Regions from separate parts of the Catenuloplanes indicus genome, predicted to be linked through region 1. Evidence: riboswitches for the same ligand, from Rfam matches in the RefSeq annotation. Region 1 holds a riboswitch; each other region holds the start of a gene.
The links. Region 1 has a riboswitch for cobalamin ahead of J2S42_RS02220 (ribonucleoside-diphosphate reductase subunit alpha). Riboswitches for the same ligand answer to the same signal wherever they lie in the genome.
Positions count from the first base shown of each region.

Region 2: linked by a shared signal. The riboswitch ahead of bluB (5,6-dimethylbenzimidazole synthase) and the one ahead of J2S42_RS02220 (ribonucleoside-diphosphate reductase subunit alpha) in region 1 are both predicted to bind cobalamin.
Region 3: linked by a shared signal. The riboswitch ahead of J2S42_RS31555 (CbtB domain-containing protein) and the one ahead of J2S42_RS02220 (ribonucleoside-diphosphate reductase subunit alpha) in region 1 are both predicted to bind cobalamin.

Region 1 is NZ_JAUSUZ010000001.1:404,011-409,260, forward strand. It holds gene J2S42_RS02215 (ribonucleotide-diphosphate reductase subunit beta) at 1-781, opposite strand, end outside; gene J2S42_RS02220 (ribonucleoside-diphosphate reductase subunit alpha) at 820-3,192, opposite strand; cobalamin riboswitch at 3,339-3,555, opposite strand; gene J2S42_RS02225 (hypothetical protein) at 3,727-3,948, shown strand; gene J2S42_RS02230 (DEAD/DEAH box helicase) at 4,103-5,250, opposite strand, start outside.
Region 2 is NZ_JAUSUZ010000001.1:9,110,081-9,115,330, reverse strand. It holds gene J2S42_RS40895 (MarR family winged helix-turn-helix transcriptional regulator) at 423-869, shown strand; gene J2S42_RS40890 (DUF4184 family protein) at 895-1,611, shown strand; gene bluB (5,6-dimethylbenzimidazole synthase) at 1,656-2,294, opposite strand; cobalamin riboswitch at 2,331-2,534, opposite strand; gene pgm (phosphoglucomutase (alpha-D-glucose-1,6-bisphosphate-dependent)) at 2,711-4,378, shown strand; gene J2S42_RS40875 (hypothetical protein) at 4,503-4,892, shown strand; gene J2S42_RS40870 (class I SAM-dependent methyltransferase) at 4,922-5,250, opposite strand, start outside.
Region 3 is NZ_JAUSUZ010000001.1:6,942,514-6,947,763, reverse strand. It holds gene J2S42_RS31570 (TolB family protein) at 1-776, shown strand, start outside; gene J2S42_RS31565 (cellulose binding domain-containing protein) at 918-2,069, shown strand; gene trmB (tRNA (guanosine(46)-N7)-methyltransferase TrmB) at 2,210-2,944, shown strand; cobalamin riboswitch at 3,039-3,213, shown strand; gene J2S42_RS31555 (CbtB domain-containing protein) at 3,247-3,456, shown strand; gene J2S42_RS31550 (CbtA family protein) at 3,456-4,205, shown strand; gene J2S42_RS31545 (sensor histidine kinase) at 4,395-5,250, shown strand, end outside.

The DNA.
Region 1 (5,250 bases):
AGACGCCCTGGTCGAGCAGGTCGGCCGCGAACTGCACCTCGCACTCGACGGCCTCGGCCAGCATGTCGCGGACCTGCCGTTCCATCTCCGCGTCGAACAGCTCCGGCTCCTCCGCGCGCACGGTGTCGACCACGTCGAACGCGAACGCCATGTGCATCGACTCGTCGCGGAACACCCAGTTCGTGCCGGACGCGAGGCCGTGCAGCAGGCCCCGGGAGCGCAGGAAGTAGACGTACGCGAACGCGCCGTAGAAGAACAGGCCCTCGATGCAGGCGGCGAAGCAGATCAGGTTGAGCAGGAACTTCCGCCGGTCGTCGCGGGACTCCAGCGTCCGCATCTCGAAGATTGAGTCGATCCACCGGAAACAGAACTCGGCCTTGCGCGCGATCGACGGAATGTTCTCCACGGCCGCGAACGCCGCGAACCGCTCCTTCTCGTCCGGCACGTACGTGTCCAGCAGGTTCAGGTAGAACTGGACGTGCACGGCCTCCTCGAACAGCTGCCGGGACAGGTAGAGGCGGCCCTCCGGCGAGTTGACGTGCTGGTACAGGTTGAGCACCAGGTTGTTGGCCACGATCGTGTCGCCGGTGGCGAAGAACGCGACCAGCCGGGAGACCAGGTGCTGCTCCGCGGGTGAGAGCTTGGCCAGGTCGGCGAGGTCGGCGTGCAGGTCGACCTCCTCCACGGTCCAGGTGTTCTTGATGGCGTCCTTGAACCGGTCGAAGAAGTGCGGGTACTTCATCGGCCGCAGCGTCAGGTCCATTCCGGGGTCGAGCAACATGAAGATCGAATTCCTTCGGGGGTACGTGGTGAGCGGTGCTACTGGCAGGCTTCGCAGGACTCGGGGTTCTCCAGTGAGCAGGCGAGCGCCTCCGCCGCGGAGACGGTGACCGCGGCCGGTGCCCGCACCGCCACGGTCGCCTGCTGGATCCGGGTGGCCGGCCGCGAGCGCAGGTAGTAGCTGGTCTTCAGCCCGGACTTCCAGGCGTACAGGTACATCGAGGACAGCTTGCCGATCGTCGGCGCGCTCAGGAACAGGTTCAGCGACTGCGACTGGTCGATGTACGGCGCGCGGGCCGCGGCCAGGTCGATCAGCGCGCGCTGCGGCAGCTCCCATGCGGTGCGGAACAGCTCCCGCACGTCCGCGGGCAGCTCCGCGATGCCCTGCACCGAGCCCTCGGCACGCTTGATCCGCTCCCGGATCGGCGCGGTCCACAGTCCACGGGCCTTCAGTTCCCGTACCAGATAGGTGTTGATCTGAAGGAACTCGCCGGACATCGTCTCGCGTTTGAACAGGTTGGACACCTGCGGCTCGATGCACTCGTAGGCACCGGCGATCGACGCGATCGTGGCGGTCGGCGCGATCGCCACCAGCAGCGAGTTGCGCAGCCCGGTCGCGGCGATCCGCGCCCGCAGCGCCGCCCACCGCGCGGTCTGCGTGGGCGTGGCCCCCCACAGGTCCGGGTGCAGGTCACCCTTCGCGGCCCGGGTCTGCGCGAACGCCGGGTGCGCGCCGAACTCCTCGGCCAGCGCCGCGGACGACTCCAGCGCGGTCAGGAAGATCTCCTCCTGGACGCGGGTGGACAGTTCCTTCGCCCCGGCCGAGTCGAACGGTAGCCGCAGCGTGAAGAACGCGTCCTGCAGGCCCATCAGCCCGAGCCCGACCGGCCGCCAGCGCGGGTTCGACGCGGCCGCCTGCACCGACGGGTAGTAGTTGATGTCGATCACCCGGTCCAGGAAGACCACCGCGGTCCGTACCGTGGCACGCAGTTTCTCCCAGTCGACGCCGTCCGCGGTCACGTGCGCGCCCAGGTTGACCGAACCCAGGTTGCAGACCGCGGTCTCGTCGTCCGAGTTCACCTCGAGGATCTCGGTGCACAGATTGGACAGGTGGATGGTGTTGCCGGGCACGCCGGTCTGGTTCGACAGCCGGTTCGACGGGTCCTTGAACGTCATCCACCCGTTGCCGGTCTGCGCGAGCGTGCGCATCATCCGGCCGTACAGGTCGCGTGCCTTGACCGTCTTCACCGCCTTCTTCTCCGCCGCGCGGTAGGCGTCGTCGAACGCCGCGCCGTACAGGTCGGGCAGCTCCGGCGCGTCGGACGGGTCGATCAGCGACCAGTCCGCGTCCGCCTCGACCCGGCGCATGAACTCGTCCGGGATCCAGTTGGCCAGGTTCAGGTTGTGGGTGCGCCGGGACTCCTCGCCGGTGTTGTCCCGCAGCTCCAGGAACTCCTCCACGTCCGGGTGCCACGGCTCCAGGTAGACGCACGCCGCGCCCTTGCGCCGGCCGCCCTGGTTGACCGCGGCCACACCGGCGTCCAGCGTCTTCAGGAACGGCACGATGCCGTTGGACCGCCCGTTCGTCCCCCGGATGAGCGCTCTCCGGCCCCGCACCCGGGACCAGGAGATGCCGATCCCGCCGGAGAACTTCGACAGCCTCGCGACCTGGTGGTAGCGCTCGTAGATCGAGTCCAGCTCGTCCCGCGGCGAGTCGACCAGGAAGCAGGACGACATCTGGGTGTGCCGGGTGCCGGAGTTGAACAGCGTCGGCGAGCTGGGCAGATAGGCCAGGCTGGACATCAGGCGGTAGAAGCCGATCGCCTCGTCCACGGTCCGGGACAGGCCGCAGGCGACGCGCAGCAGCCAGTACTGCGGTGTCTCGACGACCCGGCGGGTGTGCGGGTGGCGCAGCAGGTAACGGTCCGCGACCGTGCGCAGCCCGAAATACTCGAAACGCAGGTCGTTGCGCGTGTCGATCGCCGCGTCGAGCGCGTGCCGGTGCGTCTCGGCGAACGCTGCGGTCTCGTCGCCGATCAGCCCCTCCCGGTGCGCCAGCGCGATCGACTCGGCGAACGTGCCGACGCCCTGCTCGGCGACCTCCTCCTCGACCGCCTTGATCAGCAGCCGGGCCGCGAGCCGGGAGTACTGCGGCTCCTCGCCGATCAGCTCCGCCGCGGTCTGGATGGAGAGCTTGTCCAGTTCCTCGGTGGTCGCGCCGTCGTACAGGCCGCTGATCGTCCGGGTCGCCACCCGCAGCGGGTCGACCTCCGTCAGGTCCCCGGCCCGGCGCTCGACCGCACGCACGATCCGGTTGACGTCCACGGGCTCCAGTGCGCCGTCCCGCTTGCGCACCCGCATCGTGCTTCGTGGCGTCTGCTGCGCCGGTACCGCGGTCTCGGTGACCGTCATCCTCGTTCGCTCCTCGCGAGTCCGAATCCCTCGATGAGGTCCTCGGACCGCGCGGGCGCAGGCCACCACCGGGCACGCGTGGATCGCGGCCGCGGTGGCTGGTCGGCGTCGGCCGTCCCGCGCGGCCTCGGACCACCGCGCGTCCGTTTCGGCGCGGTGCGCTGGCAGGTCTTCGGACTCGCGGGCGCCGTGCTGCTCTGCCTACCGGCCGTCGCTTCCCAGGCGCCTGTGACGACACCCAGTGCTTGTGACGGCTTTCGTTCCCACTCACCGCTGCGGGGCAGTCCCGGATTTCCACCGGGTTCCCTCTTGCCTCGGGCACCGCGTCGCCGCACCGCCCGAACCAGCTGCGTGCAACACCATATCTGGGTACGCCCGCCACGCAACCCACTACATCTCGTACCAGCGTGTCGCCAACAACACAGTGCTCCCGGAACGGAGCCCCCGTGTCCACGACGGACCACCGCGATACTTCTATGTGCGTGGATACCCGCTTCCGGCTCCGGCTCCGGCTCCGGCGGAAGGAGCATCCGCATGGTCGAGCTGCGCACCGGCGCATCCACCGATCGGGACCGGATCCGCCGCCTGCGACACCGCGTGTTCGCCGAGGAACCCGGCCAGCGCGAGACCACCACGGACAGACGGCTGCACCACGCCCCCGACAATCCCGACGTAACCATTGGGACTCAAGATCCTTCCATGCACCACCGCCCTTTCACTCGGCCGGAAAGGGCGTGGCGGATGGAAGGATCTTGAGGGTCGCGTCGACGGCGGAGAAGCTCACTCCCCCAGCGGACCCCGGCCACCCCGGGAATCCTCGCCTCCCCGGAGCCGTGACCCGCCGGAGGCAGCCCTTGACCTTCTTCCCTCAGAGACTCGCGGCTCTCGACCTGTCACCCACCGAACCCGGTCAGCGGTTGTAGCGCTCCCGCCGCACGGATGGGCGGCGCCCGCGGATGAAGCTGTGCTGGAGCGCGTCGATGATCATGTCCGCAGCCGATTCCGGAACCTCGACCAGGGAGAACCGGTCGGTGATCTGGATGGCGCCGATCTCGCGGGAGTTGATGCCGGACTCGCCGGCGATCGCGCCGACCAGATCCTGCGGGCGCAGCCCGGCACGCCGGCCGAGCCCGACGAACAGCCGGGTGACCCCCGCGTCGGACGAGTGGTCCCGCCCGGACCGGCCGCGGTCGCCGGGACCGCCGTCCCGGTCCCGGTCACCGAAGCGGCCGTCCCGGTCACGGTCGCCGGAGCGGCCGTCCCGGCGGCTGTCCCGGCCGCTCGGGCGGTCGTCGCGGTTCCGGGGGGTGCGCTCGCGCGGCGGGACCGGCGACGGGATCTCCTCCTCGTCGTCGTCACCGCCGGCCGCCTCGTGCAGCAACTTGATCGCGGCGAGTGCGACGTCCTCGACGTCGTGCTCGCCGGTCAGCGACTCGAGCACGACCCGGAACCGCTCGAAGTCGCCGCCCTCCAGCGCGGTCTCCAGCGACGCGCGGGTCAGTTCCAGGCGCCGGGCGCGCAGGTCGGTCACGGTCGGCAGCTTCTCCAGCGTTATCCGCTGGCCGGTCAGCCGCTCGATCGCCTTCAGCATGCGCTGCTCGCGCGGCTCCGCCAGGGTGATCGCGCACCCCTCGCGGCCGGCCCGGCCGACCCGGCCGATGCGGTGCACGTACGCCTCCGGCGCGACCGGCACGTTGAAGTTGATCACATGGGTGAGCTGTTCCACGTCCAGGCCGCGGGCGGCCACGTCCGTCGCCACCAGCAGCTCGGTGGTGCCGGCGCGCAGCCGGTTCATCACCCGGTCGCGCTGGTCCTGGCTCATCCCGCCGTGCAGCGCCTCGGCGCGATAGCCGCGCCCGTTCAGCGTCTCGGTGACCTGGTCGACCTCTTCCCGGGTACGGCAGAAGACGATCGCCGCGGTCGGCGCCTCGACGTCCAGGATCCGGCCGAGCGCGGCCGCCCGGTAGGGCCGGGCCACGATGTAGGCGCTCTGCCGGACCAGCGGCATCTCGCCCGGCTCGACGGTCTTGCGGCCCATCGTGATCCGGACCGGTTCGC
Region 2 (5,250 bases), 8.7 Mb from region 1:
CTGGCCTGTTTGCGGCCGGACTCCTCTGGCGGCGTCACCACCGGCCACCGGAACCGCCGGACCCAGCCGCACCGGCCGCCGGAACCGCCAGGCCCGACCGCATCGGCCACCGCCCGAACGACCAGGCCCGACCGCACCGGCCACCGCCGGACCCCGCCGCACCGGCCACGAACGCCGCGATCACCGGTCGACGCGACGATGCCGGCGAAGATCGGAGCCCAGCCCCAGAAGGCGTACGCCGGAGGGGTGATCACCGTGTCGTACCGGCGGGTCCGTTCGCCGTTGCCGAAGACCGCGCCGAGCGTGGGCGTGGCCACGAACGCGGTGGTCGCAGCGGCGAGCGTCAGTGAGCGGATGCGGTCGCCCGCCGGTACCTCCCATTGTGGACAGCTTAGTTTCTAAGCCATCGTATGCTCTTCCGCATGTCCGAGCATCCGTCCGCCGCGGGCGATCTGGCGTGGGCCGTGCACCACCTCGCCGTCGCCGCCGCCGAACTCGACGCGGCCGTCGCCCGCCGCATGGGCCTGACCGCGGGCGACTACCTCGCGCTCAAGCACCTCTCGATCTCCGGCGAACCGATGGGTCCGGTCGAACTCGGCCGGCTGCTGGGTGTCACGTCCGGTGCCGCGACCGGGCTGGTCGACCGGCTGGAGCAGCGCGGCTTCGCGAAACGGCGGCCGCACCTCACGGACCGGCGCCGGCAGACGGTCGCGATCACGCCGTACGCGCGGCAGCGGCTGGTTGACGAGCTGCGGCCACTGGCGGACGACATCGCCGACGCGGCGGCCGCGCTCACCGACCGGCAGCGCCGCACCGTGACCGACACGCTCGGCCGGCTCGCCGGCCTGCACCGCCGCCACGCCCGCTGACCTCATCCATCGCTAGGGTGCGGGCATGCCGCTGACGTTCCCCTCGCACGCCGCGTTACCGCTCCCGCTCAAATTGTGGCGGCCACGCTGGTTCGACGGGGTGGCGCTGGTGATCGGGTCGGCGTCGCCGGACCTGGCGTACGCGCTGGACGGCACCGTCCTGGAGTCGGTCCGCGGTATCGCGCTCTACCAGCTGGCGCACGGGCCGGCCGGCCTTCCGCTGTTCTGCCTGCCGGTCACGCTGGCGTGCGCGATCCTGGTGCGCCGGGCCGCGCCGGTCGTCGCCGCGCACCTGCCCGCGCGGCCGGTGTGGCTGGCGCCGCGCGACTACGGCGTGCTGGGCGCGAGCCGCCCGGCGTTCCTGGTGACCGTGCTGTCGGCGCTGCTCGGTGCCGCGTCCCACCAGGTCTGGGACGCGGTCACCGAGCACGCGCCGGTCGCCGATCTGGCCTCGACGGTCGGCGGCGCGATCGCCTCGCTGCTGCTGGCGGTCCACATCGGACGACGCCGGCTGCTGCGCGCCTGGCACGGCGATCCACCGGCCGTGGCGACGCGGCGGGGCCGGTTCTGGGGTGCCGCCGCGCTGGTGGCCGTGGCCGGCACGGTGCTGATCTCCCAGCTGCCGGGCGCCTTCCTGGTGCACACCACGGGCGCCCGCCTGATCGGCGTGTTCGCGCTCTCCCTGCTGACCGCGTCCGCGCTGCACACGGCGCCGTCCCCGGAGCGCGCCACACGCCACTGATCCGCCGCCGCGGCACCCGCCACCACGTTCCGTGACCCGCCGGCCTATCGCCGGTCCCGGCCGCCCCAGCGGTCGTCGTGCCGGGCGAGGTGCAGTGGGCGGCGTCGGCGCCAGCCGTGGCGTTCCAGGTCCGGGGTCTCCTCGAGGTGCGTGACCGGCCCCATGCACAGCCACGCGATCGGCCGGATCGTCGCCGGGATGCCGAGCAGATCGCGGACGAACTCCTCGCGGTAGAACGACACCCAGCCCACGCCGAGCCGTTCCGCGGTCGCGGCCAGCCACAGGTTCTGCACCGCGAGACAGGCGGAGTAGAGGCCGGCGTCCGCGATCGCGTGCCGCCCGAGCACGGCGGGACCGCCGCGGTCCGGGTCGTAGGTGACCACGATGGACAGCGTCGACTCCAGCACTCCGTCGATCTTGATGCGCGCGAACCGGGCCGCCGCGTCACCGTCCAGCGTGGCCGCGAAGATCTCTCGCTCCCGGCGTACGTGCGCGTGGAACTGCTCCCGCGCCGCGCGCCCGCGGACGATCACGAAATCCCACGGCTGGGACAGGCCCACGCTCGGTGCGGCGTGCGCGGCGTCGAGCACCCGGTCCAGCACGTCGTCCGGCACCGGCTCGCCGGTGAACTGGCCGCGCACGTCGCGGCGACGGTGGATGATCTCGTACAGGTCATGGTTCACGGCAGGCTCCCGCTGCGGTCCGGCCCCGGGCATGCCGGGGTCACCAGGCGCGAGGCCGGTCTTCGGACTCCCGGATCGTCACCTCACCGCCCGCCTTCCCAGCCGGTCAGGGCCAGTGGCCGCGCGTACGCGCATGGGCGGCGGCTCCCCGGTCACCGCGGCGGGCCCGTGCCGGATTCACACCGGCTTCCCGATTCTCCCGGCCGCCTCCGGCCGGGCACCTCGCAACAGTTCGTGCCACCCCGCACCCTACCCGTCCCGCTCGCGCGCCTCCGGGGCCGGATCCAGAACCCGGCGGTACGGACATCACAGCGGCCACGCCGGAAGTGGGAACATCAGCTCCGGACGTTCTTGATCTTGGGGGTGTGGCGGGCGGGTGGCGCTGGTGGACATTAGGGTCGGGGGGAGACGTCCTCATGCGCGAACCCGAGGAGACCGCTGTGTCTGTTCACCCCCGTGCCGGCCAGCCCGCGGAGCCGGGCGATCTGATCGATGTGGCGGAGTTGCTCGCCGCCTATCGTGATCGGCATCCGGATGTGAGCGTGCCCGCGCAGCAGGTGGCGTTCGGTACGTCCGGGCACCGTGGGTCGTCGCTGAAGTCCGCGTTCAACGAGGACCACATCGTGGCGATCAGCCAGGCGATCTGTGAGTACCGGGAGGAGCAGGGCGTCGACGGGCCGCTGTTCATCGGGCGGGACACGCACGCGCTGTCCGAGCCGGCCACGATAAGCGCGGTCGAGGTGTTCGCGGCGAACGGCGTCACCGTGCTGCTGGACAGCCGGGACGGGTTCACGCCGACGCCGGCGCTGTCGCACGCGATCCTGACCGCGAACCGGGGCAAGCGCAACGGGCTCGCGGACGGCGTGGTCGTCACGCCGTCGCACAACCCACCGGCCGACGGCGGCTTCAAGTACAACCCGCCGAACGGCGGCCCGGCCGACACGGACGCCACCAAGTGGATCCAGGACCGGGCGAACGCGCTGATCGCCGACGGCCTGACCGGCGTGCGGCGGATGCCGTACGCGCGCGCGGTCAACGCGGACACCACCGGCCGGTACGACTATCTCGCGTCCTACGTGGACGACCTGCCGTCCGTGCTCGACCTGGACGCGGTGCGCGACGCGGGCGTGCGGATCGGCGCGGACCCGCTCGGCGGCGCCAGCGTGGCGTACTGGGGCGAGATCGCGTCCCGGCACGGCCTGGACCTGACCGTGGTGAACCCGGAGACCGACCCGGCCTGGCCGTTCATGACGCTGGACTGGGACGGCAAGATCCGGATGGACTGTTCCTCGCCGTACGCGATGGCGTCGCTGATCGGCAAGCGTGACGCGTACCAGATCGCCACCGGCAACGACGCGGACGCGGACCGGCACGGCATCGTCACGCCGGACGGCGGCCTGATGAACCCGAACCACTACCTCGCGGTCGCGATCCAGTACCTGTACGGCTCCCGCTCCGGCTGGTCCGCCGACGCCGCGGTCGGCAAGACGCTCGTCTCCTCCTCGATGATCGACCGGGTGGCCGCGTCGCTCGGCCGCCGCCTGATCGAGGTGCCGGTCGGCTTCAAGTGGTTCGTGCCCGGCCTGCTCGACGGCTCCGTCGCGTTCGGCGGCGAGGAGAGCGCCGGCGCGTCGTTCCTGCGCCGCGACGGCTCGGTCTGGACCACCGACAAGGACGGCATCCTGCTCTGCCTGCTCGCCTCCGAGATCCAGGCGGTGACCGGGAAGTCGCCGTCCCAGCACTACGGCGAGCTGGTGGAGCGGTTCGGCACGCCGTCCTACGCGCGCATCGACGCGCCCGCCACCCGCGAGGAGAAGGCGGTGCTGGCGAAGCTGTCGCCGTCCCAGGTCACGGCGACGTCGCTGGCCGGTGAGCCGATCACGGCCACGCTCACGTCCGCGCCGGGCAACGGGGCCGCGCTCGGCGGGTTGAAAGTGACGACGGAGAACGGCTGGTTCGCGGCCCGGCCGTCCGGCACCGAGGACGTCTACAAGATCTACGCGGAGTCCTTCAAGGGCGACGACCACCTGGCGCAGATCCAGGAGGAGGCGCGGGACCTGGTGTCGGCGGCGCTGAAGGCCTGATCCCCGATCCCGGAGGCGGGATCTCGGCTCTCGGCGGCGGTCCGGTCACGCCGGACCGCCGAGCCGCCACCGGGCGCCGGAAAGGGGATGCGGCGCGGTTCCGTCTATCGGATGATCTTCGCTCGTGACGTATTCCGAAACGCCCGACGATCCGTGGACGGTGACCGTCAACCGGGCGAACGCGATCGCGTTCGCCCGCGGTATCGCCGTGATCGCCGCGGTCGGTGCCGCGGTCTTCTGGCTCATTCCCGCACCGGAGGACCCGGGCATCGCCGCCTGCGCGCGCCTCGAGGCGCACGCGGTCGCCGGTACCGTCCCGGACCTGGCCGAGCGCGCGCAGATCGGCAAGGACCTCGAACGGTCGGACGAGGAGGTGCTCCAGACCGCCGGCCTCTACGACCGCCTGCACCGCGACGGCGGCTCGATCCTCAGCGATGCCATCCCGCTGCCCCCGATGGACCTCGACGACATCAGCCCGCTCCAGACCGCCTGCGCCGCCGCGGGCATGCCCTGACCCGGACGGGCTCAGACGGGCCTGCGGGCTCAGACGGGCCTGCGGGCGAGGAGGAGGCGGCAGCGCGGGGTGCCGTCGCGGCGGTGGCCGAGCGCGGGGAGGTCGACGGCGTCGACGGTGAACCCGGCCGCGGTCAGCGCGGCCTGGATCGCGGGCTGCGTCATGATCCGGTAGTACATGACGAACGGCGGCCGCCACAGCGCGTTGCGCACCCGCATAGCCGCGTCGAAGCCGGTCGTCACCCAGTACGCCGGTGAGGTCACCGGTGGCGGCGTGCCGACCGGCACCGCGAACAGACCGCCCGGCCGCAGCGCACGGTGCACGCCGCCGAACAGCGCGGGACGCTCGGCCGGCTCGA
Region 3 (5,250 bases), 6.5 Mb from region 1:
AGAAGCGGCTCACCACCGGTGGGGGCGCGGCGCGGCCGCGGTGGTCGCCGGACGGCAAGCGCATCGCGTACCTGTTGAAGAACCGCATCTGGGTCATGAACGCGGACGGCAGCGGGCGGCGCGATCTGGGTGCGCACGCGTCCGGCGGTGCGGACTGGTCGCCGGACGGGAAGTGGCTGGCGTTCGCGGCGCCCGGGTGCACCGGCGGTCCGGTCGTCTACCGGGTCGCGACCAGCGGGAAGACCACGCCGGAGGTGCTGTTCCCGGCGGAGTGCAAGGGGCAGCCGCTGCCAGCGGAGAAGCCGGAGCCCGCCCGCGGCGGCACGCTGAGTGAGCGGATCGCGGTGGACGACACGGTCTCCTGGGCGCCGGACGGCAAGCGGATCGCCTTCCGGGGCGGGATGTGCGAGTCGATCTACGACGCGTGCCTGACGATCGGGACCGTGGCGGACGCGGGTGAGCGCGCGGTGGCCACGTTCGGCGGTGGGGGCCAGAAGAGCGGGTCCGCGACCGTGCCGTCGTGGCGGCCGGACGGGGCACGCCTGACCTGGACCGCGAGCACGTCCGCAAAGTTGACCGTGATCGAGTACGACCCGGCGACCGGCGCCAAGCGCACCCTCGGCGTGCCCGGTGACCGGGAGCTGAGCTACCGGACCGCGCGCACCGCGTACCTCACCGGGGAGCGCGACGGACGCTCGTGGATCTTCCAGCTGGACACGTCCGGCAGCACGCGGACCGCGCTGCGCCAGGGATCGCAGCCGGAGCCCCGTCCATAGACGAACTTTGACCTAAGATAGCCGCGGAGCCGTACGGGCCCGCCGCGCGGGAGGCAGGGCAGAGCCTCCCCCTCACCAGCCGGCCGGGAGCCTCGCCACGCTGCAGTTCTCCACCGCAGCGAACCCGTTCGGAGATGAATCATGCCCGTGAACCGCCGACGGCGCCCCCGTCTTCCCGGCATCCTCGCCACCATCGTGACGATCACCGCGGTCGTCCTCGCGCTGATCACCATCCGGCCCGCGCTGGCCGGCAACGACCTCGAGGCCCAGGCCGATCCGGTACGGATCATGGCGCTGGGCGACTCGATCACCGGCTCGCCCGGCTGCTGGCGCGCGCTGCTCTGGCAGAAGCTGCAGGCCGCCGGCGTCACGAACACCGACTTCGTGGGCACGCTGCCGCCGCAGGGCTGCGGCTTCGCCTACGACGGCGAGAACGAGGGCCACGGCGGCTACCTGGCCACGAACATCGCCGGCCAGTCGCTGCTGCCGGGCTGGCTGGCCGCGACCGACCCGGACGTCGTGATGATGCACCTCGGCACGAACGACGTGTGGAGCAACATCGCACCGGCCACGATCCTGGCCGCGTTCTCCACGCTGGTCGACCAGATGCGTGCCGGTAATCCCGGCATGCGCATCCTGGTCGCGCAGATCATCCCGGTTGACCCGCCGAGCTGCACCGAGTGCGCGGCGCGGACCGTGGCGTTCAACGCGGCGATCCCGGCGTGGGCCGCGTCGAGGAGCACGGCCGCGTCGCCGATCACGGTGGTGGATCAGTGGACCGGTTTCGTACCGGCGACCGACACCGGCGACGGCGTGCACCCGAACGCGGCCGGCGACGCGAAGATCGCGAACAGGTGGTATGCGCCGCTGGTCGCGGCCATCAACGGCACCCAGCCCACGCCGACGCCGACCGGCACCGGCAGCCCGTCGCCGACGGCCGGCCCGACGCCCGGACCGACCGGCAGCCCCACGCCCACCGGCGGCTCCGGCGGGGGCTGCACCGCCACGTACACGATCGTCGGTCAGTGGCAGGGCGGCTTCCAGGGCGAGGTGGTGATCGCCAACGGCGGTAGCGCGGCCAGCCGGTCGTGGACCGCGCGGTTCGCGTTCGGCGCCGGGCAGACCGTGTCGCAGGCGTGGGGTGGGAATGTCACCCAATCGGGTGTCGATGTCACGGTGAGCAACGCGTCCTGGAACGGCGTGCTCGCGCCGGGCGCCTCCACCACGGCCGGGTTCATCGCGTCGTGGACGGGGAGTAATCCGACTCCTGCCACTACCTGCACTTTCGGATAAACACCCGCAAACAACCACTAAACCCCAGCACGGGTACGGCGGGAGCTGCGCTTCTGTCGTACCCGCTGGGTATTGTCTTGGGTCTGATGAGTATCGAGACGAACACTGATCTTGACGAAGCGCTCCAGCTGTCCGCGGACATGGAGGCGCTGGCCGATCAGATCAACGCGCTGCCTCCCGCCCGGGTGCGGACGTTCCATCCCCGCCGGGGGCGGATGAGTCCGAAGCACCACGACGCGATGGAGCGGCTGTGGGAGAGCCACGGCGTCGACGTGCCGCTCGACCCGGCCACGGCGCTGCCGCTCGACCTCGCCGCGCTCTTCGGCCGCGAGGCGCCCACGGTGCTGGAGATCGGTTCCGGCATGGGTGAGGCGACCGTGGCGATGGCCGCGGCCGACCCGGAGCGCGATTACCTGGCGGTCGAGGTGCACACGCCCGGCGTCGGCAACCTGCTGAGCATGAGCGAGCGCCGCGGCCTAACGAACGTGCGGGTCGCGCTCGGCGACGCGCTGACGCTGGTCGGTCACCAGCTCGCGCCCGGCTCGCTGGACGCGATCCACGTCTTCTTCCCGGACCCGTGGCCGAAGGCGCGGCACCACAAGCGCCGGCTGATCCAGCCCGCGCACGTCGGGCTGCTCCGCTCGCGGCTGCGCCCGGGCGGCACGCTGCACTGCGCCACCGACTGGGCGGAGTACGCGGAGGCCATGCTGGAGACGCTGACCGCGGAACCGGGCCTGACCAACGCGTTCGACCGGTTCGCGCCGCGGCCGGAGCACCGTCCGATGACGAAGTTCGAGCGCCGTGGCATCGCGGCCCACCGCCGCATCTACGACGTGATCTTCCACCGCTCCCCCACCGAGGACGAGCAGGTCTAGAGCCGGTCATCGAGGCGCCGTGCACGCTGTGCACGGCGCCTCGATCATGTGGGGCATCGATCACCAGCTCTTGTCCGCGGAATTCGGGCGGCGGTACGCTGCGCGGGCCATGGTGCTCGGGAAGCCGGTGTGATTCCGGCGCGGTCCTCGCCACTGTGACCGGGGAGTGCCCGCTCCACCCTCGCCACCGGATCCTCGCGGGTCTGGGAAGGCCGGGGCGGGCGTGATGATCCGGGAGCCAGGAGACCGGCCATGGCGACGCATCACATCGCCACGAGGCATGGACGAGAGGATCATTCATCATGCCGTCCCACGTTTCCGCACCGGCCGTCGACCCCGCCGTCGCCCCGATCCGGGTGCCGCTGCTCGCCTGGCTGCTGGCCGTCGTCGCGCTCGTCGTGTTCTACCTGCTGCTGCAGGAGAACGGGCTGGTCACGACCGGCGCGGTCGCGGAGTACCTGCACGAGTTCACCCACGACGGCCGGCACGCGCTCGGCGTTCCGTGTCACTGATGGGCGCGGTCACGCTGGGCGGCGTGCTGCGGCGGGGCGCGCTCGCCGGCGTCGCGGCCGGGGTGGCCGCCTCGCTGGTCGCCTTCGTCGTCGTCGAGCCGGTCATCGAGCGCGCGCTCGCCGTGGAGGAGGCGCGCACCGCGGGTGAGCCCGCGGAGGAGGCGCTCGTCGGCCGCGCCACGCAGATCGCCGGCGGCATGGTGGCCGCGCTCGCGGTCGCGGTCTGCCTCGCGCTGGTGCTGGCCGTGGTGTTCGCGCGGGTGCGGCACCGGCTGCCCGGGCGCACCGACTTCGGCCGGGCGACGCTGCTGGCGTTCCTCGGGTTCGTGTCGTTCGCACTGGTCCCGGCGCTGAAGTACCCGGCGAACCCGCCCGCGGTCGGCGACCCGGACACGGTGGGCGCACGCACCGCGCAGTACCTGTCACTGATCGCGGCCGCGGCGGCGATCTCCTGGCTGGCCGTGCTGGTCCGGCAGGTGCTGGTGGCCCGCGGGCAGTCGGCGCCACTCGCGGTGACCGCCGGCGTGCTGACCGGGATCGCCGGCTACACGGTGCTCATGCTGATCTGGCCGGCCACCGGCGGAGAGCTCCCGGCGGACGTGCCGCCGCAGCTGATCTGGGACTTCCGGGTCGCGTCGCTGGCCGAGCTGGCCGCGATGTGGGCGACGATGGGCGCCACGCTGGGCCTGCTGCTCACTCCACGGTCGCCGAGGGCGGTCCGCCCGGACGTGGCCGCGACCGCGGCTTGACCCACCAGGCCGCCGCCCGCTGCTCCGGGCGGCGGCCGTGCGTGCCGCTCCGGCATGGCGCCGAGCGGTGCGGAATCGGGCGGTGGGGCGCGGACGTCGTACGCGCCGGTCCGTGATTTGCCGGTTTTGAGGCAGCTCGCCGCTTTAACCTGACAGGAGAAGAGCAGGCGCGACGAGAGGAACGGGCCGGTGGCGACGACGGGCAGCACCGCCGTGACCGGCACGGACGCGGACTGGGTGCACGTCTCGCGCCGCTCGCTCTCACAGGACGCCGCGGACCGGCTCGCGGAACTGGCCGCGCGGGCGACCGGCGCGCCGACCGGCCTGGTCCAGCTGCTGGAAGGGCGCCGCATGCTGATGAGCGGCGGCTACCACCTGCCCGCCGCCTGGGCCGACCTGGGCGCGATCCCGGCCGCGTCCACGCTCGCCGGGGTGATCCTGGACTCCGGCTGCCCGCTGGTCGTGCACGACGTGCTCGACGACGCGCGGGTACCGCCGGACGCGCCGGTGCGGCAGGCGGACGCGCGGGCCTACCTCGGCTATCCGGTCCGGTCCCGGACCGGCGCGGTGGTCGGCGTCTGCGCGGTGGTCGACTACACGCCGCGCGACTGGACCGCGGCGGAGCAGTCCGTGGTCGGGCACGCGGCCGAGGTGTGCGGCACGTTCGTGGCCGAGCGGGAGGCGCTGGAGAACGCGGACCGGCACCGGCGCTTCCTGGACGCGGTGCTGGACAACCTGCACGACGGCGTGGTCGCCTGCGACGCGGCCGGCCGCCGGGTGCTGATCAACGCGCCGATGCTGCGGTTCACCGGGCGTACGCCGGAGCCGTTCGCGTCCGGCGGCCACCCGCTCGACTTCGGGCTCCGGCACGCGGACGGGCGGCCGATGGCGCCGGACGACACGCCGCTGTCCCGCGCGTTCGCCGGTGAGGAACTGCACGGGCTGGAGGTGCTGGCGGACTCGCCGATGCAGCGCCCGCGCGTGCTGCTGGTGGACGGCCAGCCGATCGCGGACGCGTCCGGTGAGCGGCTCGGCGCCGTGATCG